One region of the Pseudoduganella sp. GW821-FHT12E03 genome, then DNA from elsewhere that is predicted to be linked to it. Evidence: riboswitches for the same ligand, from Rfam matches in the RefSeq annotation. Region 1 holds a riboswitch; each other region holds the start of a gene.

Region 1 (5,547 bases):
TTTGCTGCTGCTCGGCGGCGTCCGGGCCAATGTGGCGGGCGATGAATGCATCGCGGGCTTCGAGTTGGGTCAGGCTGGTACGGGTCATGATAGCGGGGGCAGATGAGATAAATACGTTGGGCGGGCTTTACAAAACCGCAGGGCCGCCGGGGCGGTGCATGCGGTTCGAGGCGTTTCGGCGGCTTTGTAAAGCCTGCTGAACGGGGACCGCAAAAAAATGGCGCCCGCGGTCAGGCGGGCGCCATGGTATTAACCTTCGGTGGTCTTGCCGTAAGCGGCAGCGTCCAGCAAGCCGTCGATGGCGGCGGCGTCGGATGGCTTGATCTTGAACAGCCAGTTGGCGTAGGCGTCCGCGTTGATCGATTCAGGCGAATCCACTACCGCGTCGTTGACGGCGATGACTTCGCCGGACACTGGTGCGTAGATGTCGGAAGCGGCTTTCACGGATTCCACCACGGCGGCGTCGTCGCCGGCGGTGTAGGTGTTGCCGACTTTCGGCAGTTCGACGAACACGATGTCGCCCAGCGCGTCCTGCGCGAATTCGGTGATGCCGACGGTCAGGGTGCCGTCCGCTTCAGCACGTACCCACTCGTGGGATGCGGTGTACTTCAGGTCTGCAGGAATGTTGCTCATATTGGCTCCAATAGGGTTGTTGTTCGTGTTTGAGGTGCTGACCCGTGTCAGGCAGCGAGGATTTTACCGTTACGGACGAAAGGCAGCTTGACTACCGTGGCGGCCAGCTTCTTGTCGCGGATTTCCACGTGCACGGTGTCGCCGACATTCACGCCCATCGGCACGCGCGCCAGGGCGATCGCTTGCTGCATGGTTGGGGAGAACGTGCCGGACGTGATTTCGCCGGTGTCGCCATTGGCGGCGACGATTTTCTGGTGCGCGCGCAGCACGCCGCCTTTTTCACGCAGGATCAGGCCGACGAATTGGGCGTTCTGGCCTTTGGCTTGCAGGGCGGCCTTGCCGACGAAGTCGCGCTCGGACACCAGGTCGATGGTCCAGGCCAGGCCTGCGTCCAGCGGGTTCACGGATTCGTCCATATCCTGGCCGTACAGGTTCATGCCGGCTTCCAGGCGCAGCGTGTCGCGCGCGCCCAGGCCTGCCGGCTTCACGCCCGCGGCCACCAGGGCGTTCCACAGCGCTTCGGCTTTGCTTGCCGCGACGCCGATTTCAAAGCCGTCTTCGCCGGTGTAGCCGGTGCGTGCCACCATCGCCTCGCCGAACGGCGTGTCTTGCACGAAGGCGACGTTGAATGGCTTCATTTCGCCCGTGGCGGCTTGCGAGCCGGGAATCACTTCCCATACCTTGGCGCGGGCGTTCGGGCCCTGCACGGCGATCAAGGCCATCGGTGCGCCTTCAGCCGTGTCGCCATCGCGGCGCTGGGTGATCGTCAGGCCGGCGCCGGTCTGGTCGTTGTGCGCTTGCATCCAGGCCACGTCCTTGGCGGCGGTGCCGGCGTTGACCACGAGGCGGAACCATTCTTCGTTGATGAAGTAGACGATCAAGTCGTCGATCACGGTGCCTTCAGGATTGAGCATGCACGAGTACAGGGCCTTGCCCGATACCTGCAGCTTGTCGACGTTGTTGGCCAGCAGGCCGCGCAGGAAGCCGCGCACATTGGCGCCCTTGATGTCGACCACGCACATGTGGGCCACGTCGAACATGCCGACGTCGGTGCGCACCGCGTGGTGTTCTTCGATTTGCGAGCCGTAGTTGACGGGCATGTCCCAGCCGCCGAAATCGACCATGCGGGCGCCAAGTGCGCGGTGGGCGTTATTGAGGGGAGTCGACTTCAAGGTCATGTTTGGTCCAATGATCAAAAGGAGTTATAAGGCACGGCAATGCCGTACTTCGAACCCCTCTGTCCTTGGTACCTGAGAGATAGCAAACGGATGGTTTGCACGCCCCTTCGGTGGGCCGTTTCAGAACGAACGGCCGCTCTCCAGAGTTTAACCGGCTGCGCCGTGCGCCGCTGGCCCCTGACCGGTCCTTTTGCCTGAGAGTTTTTGGGTAGTGCCCCTTCGGCGGCAGCGGGCTGCTGCGCTCTCCCGATCAAGACTGTCGACTATATGCCAGATGGTCACTCATGTCAATCTTGCAGGCCCTGGCGGGGCCGCCGATTACTCATGCGCACGAATGAATTCAGTGCGCGGGAGGGGGCCGCTCCTTTGCTAAAATTGTCGTAATTAAAACAACGAGGCCAACCATGGACCAGCATGAAAAATTTGACGGGCACGCGTGGTTCACGCTGTCCGGCGACGTCAACAGCGATATGGTGCACCGCATGTTCGATGCGGTCGCCGATATGACGGAAGACATGGTGACCGACGCGCACGTGTTGCTGCAATCGAATGGCGGCTATGTCAGCGACGGTATCTGCCTGTACAACTACCTGAGCAAGCTGCCGATCCGTTTTCATTTCTATAACGCGGGCGCGGTCGCTTCGATTGCCGTGATCGTGTTTTTGGCGGGGCAAAAGCGCTATGCCAGCAGCACCGCGCGTTTCATGGTGCATAAGTCGCACGCCAGCGCGCCGTCCGGCGCCAGGCCGGAAGCGCTGCGCATTATCGTCGAGGGCTTGCAGGCCGACGATGCGCGGACCGAGGAAATCCTCCGGAATCACGTGGAATTGTTGGACGAGCAATGGCAAATCCATAATTATTCGGACTTGCACTTGACGGCCAGGCAGGCTGCCGAAGTCAAGATGGTGAATAAAGTCATGGATTTTGCGCCGCCCAAAGGGCGCCGCGTGACGAATATCTGAACCGGGCGGCCGGGCCGCCCATGTCTTTCCGGTTAACTTTCCGGTCAGCGCCCCCTGGCCCCGTTGCGGTGCGTACTGCGGGCGCTGATCCGGTTGGCGCGGCGGCTTTCCTCGGCCCGCACATCTTCGCGCCGGGCGCCCTGGTGATCCTGCGGCGAAACCGATACCGATCCTTTAGTTCCTGACTGCCGGCTGATGCCGCCACCTTGCTGCGGCGTCTCCTGGCTGCCCTGATAATCTTGTCTGGTTTTTACCTTGGGTTGCATGATTTAATCCCTTCAGGTTGAGACAGTCCGGCAAAAAAACTACCGATTATTGACTTGTAGCTATTGCCTTGTGGCAATAGTGTGCAAGAATATGGGTGTGGCAATCCGCCGTTCCCACCAAATCAGGTTAGACCATGCAATCAGATCAGACAAATCCTGCCGTGCCCAAGAAAGCGGTGACGCCGCGGCATGCGTTGCTGGAAAACCTGATCGACATCGTCCACCGGCACGTCAGCGAACAATTCCTGGACTTTACGACGCGCGTCGCGTCGGCTTTGATCGATGGCGATCTCGAGGCCGACATACGCGTGTTGCAGGCGCGCTTGCGCGCCGGCAACCTGCTGCGCAGCGGCCATTACGGCTATCTCAGCCTGGTCAAGAAAGAACTGGAAAAAGCGCTACGCCACGAAATCGCGGAACTGGCGCCGGGCCAGAAGGCCAGGCCGAAGCAGGTTGCGCAATCGCTGTCGCTGGTGTCCATGGAAGAAATGGATACCAAGGTGGCGATGGGCGCGGTGGCTAAAGCGTTCGAAGTGCAGTATGCCGATGCACTGGCCACCCTGAATGTGCGGCTGGCGTTCTTGCTGGACCGTGACATTTTACGCATCAACCAGAACCCGTTCCGTCCGGAAGTGATGCTGGGGGCAATGCAGCAGGCATGGCTGGCGTTCAATCCCGATGAAGAGGCGGAAGAGTTGTTGCTGGCGCTGCTGAAACCGGACTTGTTCCTGCAGTTGTCGCCCATGCTCGAAGAATTGAACGACACCTTGCAGCGCAAGGCGGCCCAGCCTGGTTCGGTGGACAGTTATAAGACCCGCAAGGCCGATTCGCATGACGCCAGCAGCGCCAGTCCGGCGCGTCAGCGCAAGCAGCAGGCGGAGCTGGCCCAGCAATTGCGCCAGTTCTTTGGTGGGGCACAGGAACCGGGCGCCGATCCGGCGTTGCTGATCCCGGATTTGCCGGATATCGCCAACCTGAAGGCGGGATCGTGGGCGCAAGGGCCGGCGCAAAACTTCCAGGGCGATGGCAACAACCCGGCGGCGCAGCAGGCGGCGCAGGCGGCGGCCAAGCAGCCGCTGTTTAACTTCCTGTCGCAGGTGCAGCAGGGTGGTTTGGCGACGGCTGGCATGGCGGGCACGGTAGCCTCGGGCATGCAGGGGGGAATTCCGGGCACTGCGCCGGGCGCCATTTCCGGGGGAATGCCAGGTGCGGTTCCGGTCAGCGTGCACGGTGGAATTCCCGGCGCGATGCCAGGCCCGTTCGCGGGCGCGATGGCGCCAGTCCTGGTGAATGGCGGCGGCATGCCCGCCGGCGGGGCGCGCGCGTATATGCCGGGCGGATTCGCGTTGCCGCCGGGTGTGGCGGCGCAGTTCGGCGGCGCAATGGTGGCGACTGGCGCGGCCGGCGCTGCAGGAGTTGCTGGAGTGGATGCCGGCGTGGCGGCGGGTGGCGCGACAGGTATTGCGACAGGTATGGCGACAGGTATGGCGCCGGCTGTGCCGCAGGGCGCAGGCACGGGCTGGTTGCCGGCGGGGGCGTTTTTTGCTGTCCCCGGCGTCGGGATGGCGGGGCAGGGCGGGATGGATCTGGCGGCAGCCGGCGTGGCGCCGGCTGGGATGGGTGCGCCCGCGGCTGCCGGAATGGCCGTGGGGTATGTGCCGGCATCCGCCATGATGGCGGGGGGCATGGGCGGCGGCATGCCTGGCGGGATGGCCGGCCCTGCTGGGCTTCCCGCCGGCGGCTCCGGCTTGCTGGCCTTGCTCAATGCGCAGGGCGGACTGCCCGGCGCCGTGCCGGCCACGGATGGCGCTGCCGCGGGTGCCGCGGGAATGACCGGCATGGCCGGATTGGCGGGATTGGGCGCCGCGCCCAATGTGTTTTACCTGCCCAGCATCAAGCAGCAGGCGCCGCAAGGCGCTTTGAGCCGCGCCGACGAAAGCACCATCGACTTGCTGTCGGCGGTGTTTGACACCGTGTTCCGTGATCAAAATATATCGCAGGAAATCCGCGACCTGATGCGCTTCCTGCAAATCCCGGTGTTAAAGGCCGCATTGGTTGACAAGGATTTCTTCTTCCAGGATGGCCACCCGGCGCGGCGCCTGATCGACTTGCTGTCGCGCATGGGTTGGGAGCAGCGCAAGAGTCCGGACGATCCCTTGTTCCAGGCCATGCAGCGCAGCGTGGAGCGTGTCGGCCGCGACCATGACCATGAGTTGAGCGTATTTACGGAAGCGGTCAACGAACTGGAAGCGTCGCTGAAGGCCGATGAAACGGCCGAGGCCACCGCCATGGCGGCGCCGATCGCGGCGGCGCTGAAACAGGAAAAAATGGCGGAAGCGGCCAGGTCGGCAAAAAATGCCGTGGCGCTGCGCATCGGTACCGGCGAAGTGGTGGCGGTGGTGGAAGCGTTCCTGGAAAACCGCTGGATCAATGTCCTGACACTGGCGTACAGCGTGGAAGAGGAAAAGCCGGGCGCCGTGAAACACGCGACGCAAACCATGGACGACT
Region 2 (5,547 bases), on a different contig from region 1:
CCCTGAGCACGGAACAGGACGCCGCCCGGCCCAATCCCACCTTCATCGCCGCCGGCAATGCGGCCGCCGCCTGGCTGGCCGCGCAGACCGGCGGTATCGCCCAGAGCAATATCTTCGAAGCCGCCGCCAACATTCCCACCACCGCCCACCTGCTGGGCGGCGCGGTGATCGGCGCCGATGCCGGTTGCGGCGTGATCGACGCCAGCCTGCGCGTGTTCGGCTACCGCAACCTGCTGGTCTGCGATGGCGCCGCCATGCCGGCCAATCCCGGCGTCAACCCTTCGCTGACCATCACGGCGCTGGCCGAGCATGCGATGGCACAGATTCCGGGGGCTGCGGAAAACGCCGGCGCCGCCATTGCGCCTACTGCCTGAGCAACATTGCGGTCGCCTGTACCCGGCGCCACCGGCCAACGCGACGGTGGCCGGCAAGGCGGTGCTAGCACGCCGCGTGATTCACCGTCACCACGTGGATCGCCAGTCCCCCCAGCGACGTTTCCTTGTACTTGTCGAGCATGTCGGCGCCGGTCTGGCGCATGGTCTCAATCACTTCGTCGAGGCTGACAATATGGGTGCCGTCGCCCTTCAGCGCCAGCGTCGCTGCGGTGATGGCCTTGATCGCGCCCATGCCGTTGCGCTCGATGCAGGGAATCTGCACCAGGCCGCCAATCGGGTCGCACGTCATGCCGAGATGGTGTTCGATCCCGATTTCCGCGGCGTTTTCGATTTGCTCGTTGCTGCCGCCGAGCGCCGCCGCCAATCCCGCCGCCGCCATCGCGCACGCCACGCCGACCTCGCCCTGGCAGCCGACTTCCGCGCCGGAAATCGATGCGTTGCGCTTGCACAGCATGCCGATGGCGGCCGCCGTCAGCAGGAAGATCCGTACCCCCTGCTCCGGGTCTGCCGGTTTGCATGATTCGACGTAATAGCGCAGCACCGCCGGAATAATCCCGGCCGCGCCATTGGTTGGCGCCGTCACCACCCGGCCGCCCGCGGCATTTTCCTCGTTGACCGCCATCGCGTACAGGCTGACCTGGTGCATTGCATCGTGCGGCCGCGCATGGGTAGCGTCCGGACCCGCTTCATTGACTTGCCGCCACAGCCGGGCGGCGCGGCGCTTGACGTTCAAGCCGCCTGGTAACGGGCCTTCCGTCACCAGGCCACGGGCGATACAGCCGCTCATCACTTGCCAGAGGCGATCCAGCCCGGCGTCCAGCGCGGCGTCTTCCATGCGGGCGCATTCATTGGCGCGCAACATGCGGGGAATCGATAACCCACTGTCGCGGCCATGCCGCAGCAATTGCCCCATGTTGTGGAACGGGTACGGCACCGGCACGGCGCCATCGGTTCCCTGGGCGAGCGGCGCTTCGCCGGCTTCACGAATAAAGCCGCCGCCTACTGAAAAAAAAACGCGTTCAACAAAACTGCCATCGTCCAGGGTCAGCGTAAACCGCATGCCGTTCGGGTGTTCCGGCAAGCTCTCGGTCTTGTGGAACACCAGGTTGTTACGGGCAGTAAAGCGCACGGGATAGGCGCCAAGCAGTTTTAACTGGCCATCGAGTTCAATTTGCGCCAGCAAGTCATCGACCGCATCCGGATCGACACCCGGCGGAGTCTCGCCCAGCAAGCCCAGGATCACGGCCTTGTCGGTCGCATGGCCGACACCGGTCAGCGCCAGCGAACCATACAGAGCCACTTCAATCGCCACGGCTTTGTCCAGCCGCTTGCATTCAAGTAAAAAGCGGCGCGCCGCCACCATCGGCCCGACAGTATGGGAACTCGACGGGCCAATGCCGACTTTGAAAAGGTCAAACACACTCATGTCCATCAACGGTTTCCTTCAAAAAAATTGGGTAGACAGGCCGGCGGCAGGGGAAGGCGCCACCGGCCGGAACGGGTCAGGCGCGGCCTGGCGCCAGCAGCGACACGGGACACTGCCGCTCGCGGGTGGACGCCATCATGCCGGCCACCATGTCGGCCGTGACGGCGCACAGGGTCCAGCCCAGGTGGCCGTGGCCCGTGTTGTAGAACACGCCCGGTGCGCAGCCGGGACCGACCCGGGGCAGCATGTCCGGCATCATCGGACGCAAACCGGCCCACGGCACCACGCGGTTGGTCTTGATGCCAGGGAAGCATTGCGCCACCCAGTCGGTCAGGGGACGGATGCGGTCGGCCCGGATGTCCCGGTTGAAACCGTTGAATTCCGCAGTGCCGGCCACCCGGAAACGGTCGACGCCGAGGCGGCTGGTCACCAGTTTGGTGGCGTCGTCCAGCAGGCTGACCTGCGGCGCGGCGGCCTGGCTGCCCGCGTCATCGAGGTGGACCGTGATGGAATAGCCTTTGACCGGATAAATGTTGACCCGGTCCCCCAGCATGTGGGCGAAGGTGCGGCTGGCGGTGCCGGCGCACACCACCACGCCGTCAAAGGTCTCGACCTGGCGGAAGCCCAGCTGGACCGTCGCGACTTCCACACGGCCATCCTTGCTCGACAGCGAACGCACGTCCTGGCCCAGGCGGATGCCAACACCGAGGCGCAGGCAGGCGTCCGACAGGGCCGTGGTGAACTTGTGGATGTCGCCGGTGGCATCGCTCTCCGTGTAAAAACCGCCGTAATAGTCACCCTGCAGCGCCGGTTCGATCTGGCGCATCTCGTGCGGCGTCACGGCTTGCCGCTGCAGCCCGCCTTCGGCCAGCATGCCCGACACCGCGCGCGCATGGTCAAACCCGGCGCGGTCGCGGTAGATGTGCAGGATACCCTGGCGGCGGACGTCGAAATCGATCCGCTCGGCGCGGGCCCATTCAAACAGGTGTTCGCGCGCGGCGATGGCCAGGCGCGCCGTGGTAATGGTGTTGCTGCGGTAGTACGGGATGGCCGCCATGAATTCAGCGAACCAGCTGAATTTGTGCCACGACGGCTTGGGATTGACCAGCAGCGGCGCATCATTGCGCAGCATCCATTTCACGCCTTTGACGATGGTCGACCAGTGGTTCCAGACTTCCGCGTTGGAGGCCGACAGCTGGCCGCCATTGGCGAACGAGGTTTCCATGGCGGGATAGCGGTTGCGTTCGAATACCGTGACGGCAAAACCTTGTTTTGCCAGCGCATAGGCGGTCGTGATCCCGGTGACGCCGCCACCGATAACAGCAATTGTTTTCATGATGCTCGAGACTCCAGAAGTCAAAAGAGGGTCCCTGCGCGGATACGCAAGAGACACCCCCTCTGTTCTGGACCTGAGAGATTTCGCATGCCCCTGCCGTGGCAGTTCGATGCTTGCTCCTTCGGTGCACCGGGCGACGACTTCCGGCAGCTCTTCAGAGTGTGAATGTGGTATCGGTCCTTTTGCCTGAGAGTTTCCGGGGCGGTTGCTCCTTCGGCGCTGTCCTCGCACTGGGCGGACAGTCTCTCCCGATATCACCTGGAGCGAAGCATAGTCGAAGATGTGACGATTTACCAAACATTTTTCATATGAATTTCACATTTCAGGGCGCCAAATGCCCATGCTATACTGCGCCGCTATGGCCCGTAAGTTCCTGTTCTTCATGCTGACAATCGTCGCACTCCAGTTCAGCTGGATGGCGATCAGCGTCTATTGCGGACACGAATCGGGCCGCGCCGCGCAGCACTTCGGCCACCACCAGCATACCGGGCACCCCGACGACACCGACCTGGCGAAAGATAGCTCGCCGTCGCTGGCGAAAAAACTGACGCCCCATACCGATTGTTCGTCCTGTTCCCATGCGCCGCTGGCGCCGGCGACTTTGGACACGGCGCTGGCCCATGCCCCGCTGGCCGGACAGCGGCAAACCATGCCGCTGTCCACGCCCTCCTCGGCTTACACCCCGCCACCTGAACGCCCCCAGTGGCGCGCCGCCGCTTAAGCCCGGCGGCTGTTTCACCTCTTTCAGTCGAGCCAAGCAAGCTGAGCCAAGCTGCACAAGTGGCATGCGCGACCGCGCGTGCCCCGTTGCCGCATCGCTCACGCGCTGCATAGCCTGAACGCTGCATAGCCCTCTCGCCGCCGGATTGTCTTCGACGTCCTCTTTCGGAGTGAAATCCATGCGATCCAGATTCATCATGCTGGGCGCCACGGTCCTGTTGTCAGGTCAGTGCCTGCCCCTGGCCGCCCATGCGGCCGCCCCGCAGGTACCCGATCCGGTATCCCCTGCGGCACCCAATGCCACATTCAATCTGGCGCTGATCCAGCCGACATTAACGCTGGAACAGGCCATCGCCCTTTCCCTGTCGTCCAATCCCGCCCTGCGCGCGGCCGGCGCCGGTATTGCCATTGCCGACGGCGCCCGCCAGCAGGCCGGCCTGTTGCCCAATCCCGAACTGTCCGTGCTGCGCGAAGGCGCGTCCCATGGTAACCGCACGCAAACGGTGCAACTCAGCCAGCCGCTGGAACTGGGCGGCAAACGCGCCGCCCGCATCGCGGTGGCGGAGCTGGACCGGACCCTGGCCGCCGACGAGGTGTACGTCAAGGCGGCGGAACTGCGCGCCGACGTGACGGCCGCCTACTTTGATGCGCTGGCAGCCCAGGAACGTGTCGAACTGGCGCAGGGCGCACTGGAGCTGGCGCTGAAAACCAGCCATGCGGCCAACCGGCGCGTGACCGCCGGCAAGGTGTCGCCGGTGGAAGCCACGCGGGCCAATGTGGCCACGTCCCATGCCCGGCTGGAACTGACGCAAGCCAATGCCGACCTGGCCAGCGCCCGGCGGCGCCTGGCGGCGATGTGGGGCAGTCCCTACGCGCTGCAGCAGCGCCTGGCACATCCCGAACCCGATGGGACGGCATTGCCGCCGCTGGAAATGCTGGAAGCGCGACTGGAAGCGGCGCCGCAACTGCGGCAGGCGCGCACCCGCCACGAACGGGAACAGGCGCAAGCCGGCCTCGAACGGGCGCAGCGCCTGCCGGACCTGACCGTCACGCTCGGCAACAAGAAAGACTATGACCAGGGCCGCTCGCAGGCCGTGGTCGGCGTGGCGATTCCCCTGCCCGTGTTCCACCGCAACCAGGGCAATGTGCTGTCGGCGCTGCGCCGTGCGGAACAAGCCGCGCTGCAACTCGACGTGGTGCGGTTGGAAGCCGGCCAGGCGCTGGCCGACGCCTACCTGCGCGCCGAAGTGGCGCAACAGCAGATCGACACCATCCGCACCGACATGCTGCCGGCCGCGCAAAGCGCGCTCGATGCGGCCATGACCGGGTTCGAACTCGGCAAATTCAATTTCCTCGATGTCCTCGATGCGCAGCGCACGCTGTCCCAGACCCGTGCGCAATACCTGGCCGCCCTGTCCGGGCGCTATCGGGCCATCGCCGACCTGCAACGTTACGTGACCATCAAATGAACCAATCCATCAAGCCCGTACTGGGCGTTATCGCGGCCGGCCTGGTGCTGGGCGCCACCATCCTCCTTTGGAACAAGGACGGTCCTGACCGGCATGCGCCGCAAGCGGAACACGCGGAGCATGCGGAACGTCCGGACGGCGCGCCGCATGGCCCGGCAGAAGCCGCCCAGGTCGCCATGACCGCCGAGCAAATCCGTGCGG
Region 3 (5,547 bases), on a different contig from region 1:
ACACCTCTCCCGCATCGCAAATGCTGTGTTTTGCCCGAAAATGGCCAGGCACACAAAGGAGAAAACATGGCCAATCGTAAAATGCTCATTATCGTGATGCTGGCTGCTGCCCGGACCGGCGACGCGGCACCCACGATGGGCGATCCCGTCTCCTTTAATGCGCAAGAGACGGCACGCCTGGTCACCACACTCAATGGCGAGCGTGGCAAGCATGGCCTCGACAGTGATCATGGCTACTCTGTCGAGAGCCAGCATCCCGGTGAGCGGGGCATGGCCATCAGCCGCATGAACCATACCTATAAAGGCGTGCGCCTGTTTGCCTCGGAATCCGTCGTGGTCAGCGACGGGAACGGTAATCTCGTCAGCGAATCCATCGCCGACCGCCGTGCGGCGCTGAGTGGCAAGCGCATGAACGTTACCCCCAGACTCCAGCAGAGAGAGGCGCTCAATGCCGCGTTGCGCACGATCGGCGCGTACAGTGCGCAGGTCGAGGTGCCCAGCGCGGAGCTGATCATTTACCCGCTCATCAAGACCGTCCGCCTAGCGGGTACGGAGAACAAACCTGAGAGCGAACTCAATGCGCTCGACGTGGTGGACGTGGTCGATGGCTACAAGCTGGCCTACCTGGTGCAAACGCGCCTGGCCAACGGCGACCAGCCGCGATATCACAACACCATCGTCAGCGCGGAAGACGGCAGCGTGCTGCGGCAATGGAATATGCTGCAGACCGTGGCCGGCACCGGCAACAGCCAGTACAGCGGCACCGTCGCCATCAACACCACCTTGAGCGGCGCCACGTACCGCCTGCTGGACAGCAGCCGCGGCGCGCGTGGCGCCTTTGGCGGCATGGCCATCACCAATGCCAACCACACCACCAGCGCCGGCAGCATGTACACCAGCACCAGTAACACTTGGGGAGACGGCAAGCAATACATTGCTGGTGGCAGCACCACCAACGCCAATGGCCAGACCGCGGCAGTGAATGCCTTGTGGGGCTTGATGAACACGTATGACATGCACAAGAACGTCTTGGGCTGGCAGTCACTGGATGGTAACAATACGGCGACGTACATCGCCGCCCACGTCAACACCGCCTATGACAATGCCTACTACTCCGGTAACTGTAAATGCATGTACATCGGCGATGGTGGCACGTATTTCAACAATCTGGGCGCCATCGACGTGATTGGCCATGAAATGGGCCATGGCATCACGGCCGCCACCTCCAACCTGCTCTATACCGGTGAATCCGGCGGCCTGAACGAGTCGGCATCCGATATCGCCGGCGAAGCCGTGGAAGCCTATGCGCGCGCTGGCGGCAAGGGGGCCGTGCTGCCGTCGCCCGGCATCAACGACTGGATGGTGGGCAAGGAGATTTCAAAAAGTGGCCAGCCGCTGCGCTGGATGTACAAGCCGAGCAAAGATGGCAAGAGCCCGGACGCGTGGAGTACGACGCTGAAAAGCCTCGATGTGCACTACAGCAGTGGCCCGAACAACCGCATGTTCTACTTCCTGGCCAGGGGTTCCAATGCCAGCACCACCAGCGAATACTATTCGAAGTACCTGACCAAAGCCCCGCTGGCGATGACGGGCATTGGCCTGGACAAGGCTTACCGCATCTGGTTCCGGGCACTGACCACCAAATTCACCTCGTCGACCAATTACGCCGATGCGCGCGCCAAGGTGCTGGCGGCGGCGCAAGAACTGTATGGCGCCAGCAGCGCTGAAGCGAAGGCGGTGCAGCGGGCGTATGCAGCCATCAATGTTGGGACCGACATTGCTGAGTAATTTCAAAAGCCAGCCCACTCAATGCCGGGCCGGCTTTTGCACAGGTCAGTTCGCGCGGCTGATATTCATGCGCTGCGTATGGGTCCAGTTATGGTCCGACGCGCTGACCGCCGACGCATAGGTGCGCCAGGTTTGTCCTTCGCCTGGCCACGGGTTCATGATGTATACGTAATTGACGCCGTTATATGTTTCATAGCCGCGTCCCACCATGATGTGGCCGCCGCCACCGGTCCAGCCGTAGCGGATCACGAACGGCCGGTTGGCGTTGATGTCCGAAACCACGGTGTTCCACGACAGGTAATTATTGATCGCGGTGTTTGGCACGCTCCAATTGGCCAGGATGTTTTGCACGCTGCCGGATGAACCATACATGGAGTTCGGTTGGTTGGCGTTGCTGTTCCAGTTAAACGTGCTGTTGCCGCAAGCGTAGTTCAAGCCATACGCCCAGTTCACGATCTGGCACTGGCTTGGGTAATTGGCCCAGTAATAGCTGAGAATTGCCTTGCTCGATGCGGACCAGCACCACTGGCTGTGTTCCTGCGTGGTCAGCGGCACGGACAAGGTGCGCCATTGCGCCATGGCCATCGGCATGGCCAGCGCCATGGCGGCGCCGATTGCGAGATGCTTCAATTTCATGGGTCTCTCCAGATTCAGATATGAGGATCAGCGGAACGCATCCAGGTTGGCTTTGACGGCTGCGCGCAGCGGCTGCAGCACTTCGGACGCTTCCATCAGTGACGTGTCGCCCTGACCCGTTTTCATTGCGCGCGCCTGCAGCAGCAGCGATTCGCGTGCCGAATGCAGTGGCGCATAACGGGTACGGCCTTCACCGGAGACTTCCAGGAAGTCGGCGCGCGCCTGGTAAATGCGGACGAAACGCAGGTTGTTGCGCGCCGCATTGCCATGATGGGCCGTCAACGCATCGACATCTTTTGCCAGGATGGCGGCGCCATACGAAACGGTTTCATAGCGGCCGTTGACCTGCTCCACGGTCGCCAGGCCGACCGGCTTGCCGCGCACGGAGACGATGAAGCGCCACTGCCCGGTAGGCTTGGCCATGGCCTGCAAATCCGCGCGGCCCGCGACGATGTCTTTGGCTTCCACGGAATGGACAGGAAAGCCGTAGCCGATCACAGCATCCTTCAAGTCCTGCATGTCGCCGATTTCGAGCGGGAAATCAACCGGGGCGACACCGGGCCGGGTGCGCAGCTGGTACGCGGCAAATTGCGCGAAGTCGCGCTGTGCCGCCGCTTGCGCCGATGCGCCGTCTTTGGCGGCAATCGCCGTGGCGTTTTGCGCCATGGCGGGTATGCCGGACAGGCCCAGGATCGTGAACAAGGCCAATGGCGCCAGCAATGCACGCCGGGTGGAACGTTGGTGCTGCATGGATGCTTCTCCTTTTCAGGGTGTACGAGGCCCGCACCGCAAAATGTGGCGCAAAACGCGGCGCAAAACGCGGCGCAAACGCGGTCGATGCGGTCAAGGCACGGACTTTCGTCACAAGATGGATTGAGAACTGCGCGCACAGGACGTACGCACAGCGGTTGCCCCCTCTGTTCCGGACCTGAGAGATTCACGGGCGGTAGCGCCGCTTGCTCCTTCGGTGCGCCATGGCCATGCGGCCGGGCGGCTCTTCAGAGTTCTGATCAGCATAGCCGGTTCATGGGCCTGAGAGTTTCCGGGGCGGTTGCTCCTTCGGCGCCGGCTATGGTGGACCGGTCTCTCCCGACTATGCTGCAACCGGTGTTGCACCGGTTACTTAATTCAGCATAGCCCAGTCAGAACGAATGATTCAACACCGCACAAGTGCTGCGTTGTTTCCGTATCGCGCTACAAAAAAACATGGATACGTTCGACAAAAAATTTCAAATTGAGACAAGTGCACACTTTTCGTCGTAATTCCCGATTTTTTTGTCATGGCCTGTGGTGCTTCGGTAAGGTGGCGGTCACGAGGTAGCCGTCGCTACCCAAATCTATAACGGAGAAACCATGGCAATTCGCAAGACCCTGATTGCAGCAGCAATTGTGTCGATCGCAGGTTCCGCATTCGCCGCGCCCATGATGGGCACCCCGGCATCGTTTTCCCAGCAAGACAAGGCTCGCCTGGTCAGCACGCTGAATGGTGAGCGCAGCAAACATGGCCTGGATGCCGACCATGGTTTCGCCATCGCTTCCCAGCACCCGGGCGAACGTGGCCACGCCATCAGCCGCCTGAACCACACCTACAAGGGTGTGCGCGTGTTTGAATCCGAATCCGTGGTGGTCTCCGATGCGGGCGGCAACATCGTCAGCGAATCGATTGCCGAGCGCCGCAAAGACCTGAGCGCCAAGCGCATCAACACCAAGCCGTCCATGAGCGGCCAGGACGCCATCAAGGTCGCGCTGGGCAAAGTGGGTTCCCACAATGTACAGATCGACCCGCCAAGCGCGGAACTGATCATTTTCCCTGTGATGAAAACCGTGCGTGTCGCCGGCGCCGCCAACAAGGCCGAAGCGGACCTGAACGCGACCGACGTGCAAGACGTGGTGGACAGCTACAAGCTGGCGTACCTGGTGCAGACCCGCCAGGCCAATGGCAACAAGCCGGTCTTCCACAACACCATCGTGGACGCGGCCAATGGCGCTGTGCTCGACCAGTGGAACATGCATCAAACCGTGATCGGCACCGGCCACAGCCAGTACAACGGCCAGGTGCCGATCAACACCACCTATGACGGCGCCAACTACAAGATGATCGATGGTTCGCGCGGCACCGGCGGCACCTTCGGCGCCATGGCCATCACCAACGCCAACCACACCACCAGCGCCGGCAGCGTGTACACCAACGCCACCAATATCTGGGGCGATGGCCAGCAATACATCGCCGGCGGCAGCACCACCAACGCCAACGGCCAGACCGCCGCGGTGAACGCACTGTGGGGCTTGATGAACACCTACGACATGCACAAGAACGTGCTGGGCTGGCAATCGCTGGACGGTAACAATACCGCCACCTATATCGCGGCCCACGTCAACACCGCGTATGACAATGCGTACTACAGCGACGGTTGCAAGTGCATGTACATCGGCGACGGCGGTTCGTACTTCAACAACCTGGGTTCGATCGACGTGATCGGCCATGAAATGGGCCACGGCATCACCGCCGCCACGTCCAACCTGGCCTACCGCGGCGAATCGGGCGGCCTGAATGAATCGGCATCGGACATCGCTGGCGAAGCCGTGGAAGCCTATGCCCGCGCCGGCGGCACCGGCGCATCGCTGCCATCGCCTGGCGCCAACGACTGGATGACCGGCAAGGAAATTTCGAAGGATGGCAATCCGCTGCGCTGGATGTACAAACCTTCGAAAGACGGCGCATCGAAAGATGCATGGAGTTCGTCGCTGAAACGCCTGGACGTGCACTACAGCAGCGGCCCGAACAACCGCATGTTCTACTTCCTGGCCAAGGGTTCCAGCGCCACCACGTCCAGCGACTACTACTCGCCGTACCTGACCCAGTCGCCGAAAAACATGACCGGCATCGGCCTGGACAAGGCATACCGCATCTGGTTCAAGGCGCTGACCACCAAGTTTACGTCGTCGACCAACTATGCCGATGCCCGCACCAAAGTGCTGGCCGCCGCGACGGAACTGTATGGTGCCAACAGCGCGGAAGCGAAAGCCGTGCAGCGTGCCTACGCCGCCATCAACGTCGGTACCGACGTCGCTGAATAAGCCGTAGCAGCAAATAAAAACCCTCCGCAGGCTTGCGCTTGCGGA

What was found. A riboswitch is a leader RNA that binds a small molecule or an ion and turns the genes downstream of it on or off. The one in region 1 is predicted to bind glycine.
Region 2: it holds a riboswitch for glycine, as region 1 does, so the genes downstream of both, AC1RRC_RS03535 (D-amino acid dehydrogenase) here and gcvT (glycine cleavage system aminomethyltransferase GcvT) in region 1, are expected to answer to the same signal.
Region 3: it holds a riboswitch for glycine, as region 1 does, so the genes downstream of both, AC1RRC_RS16050 (hypothetical protein) here and gcvT (glycine cleavage system aminomethyltransferase GcvT) in region 1, are expected to answer to the same signal.

Annotation. Positions count from the first base shown of each region.
Region 1 is NZ_JBXAQJ010000002.1:628,090-633,636, forward strand. Features, by position in the region: gene gcvP (aminomethyl-transferring glycine dehydrogenase) at 1-88, opposite strand, end outside; gene gcvH (glycine cleavage system protein GcvH) at 250-633, opposite strand; gene gcvT (glycine cleavage system aminomethyltransferase GcvT) at 681-1,811, opposite strand; glycine riboswitch at 1,861-1,965, opposite strand; glycine riboswitch at 1,984-2,070, opposite strand; gene AC1RRC_RS06530 (ATP-dependent Clp protease proteolytic subunit) at 2,216-2,773, shown strand; gene AC1RRC_RS06535 (hypothetical protein) at 2,818-3,039, opposite strand; gene AC1RRC_RS06540 (DUF1631 family protein) at 3,174-5,547, shown strand, end outside.
Region 2 is NZ_JBXAQJ010000001.1:909,148-914,694, forward strand. Features, by position in the region: gene AC1RRC_RS03525 (GMC oxidoreductase) at 1-374, shown strand, start outside; gene AC1RRC_RS03530 (L-serine ammonia-lyase) at 439-1,827, opposite strand; gene AC1RRC_RS03535 (D-amino acid dehydrogenase) at 1,898-3,157, opposite strand; glycine riboswitch at 3,216-3,319, opposite strand; glycine riboswitch at 3,322-3,418, opposite strand; gene AC1RRC_RS03540 (hypothetical protein) at 3,516-3,878, shown strand; gene AC1RRC_RS03545 (TolC family protein) at 4,057-5,346, shown strand; gene AC1RRC_RS03550 (efflux RND transporter periplasmic adaptor subunit) at 5,343-5,547, shown strand, end outside.
Region 3 is NZ_JBXAQJ010000005.1:567,625-573,171, reverse strand. Features, by position in the region: gene AC1RRC_RS16060 (M4 family metallopeptidase) at 67-1,788, shown strand; gene AC1RRC_RS16055 (C39 family peptidase) at 1,834-2,424, opposite strand; gene AC1RRC_RS16050 (hypothetical protein) at 2,452-3,174, opposite strand; glycine riboswitch at 3,435-3,526, opposite strand; gene AC1RRC_RS16045 (M4 family metallopeptidase) at 3,778-5,502, shown strand.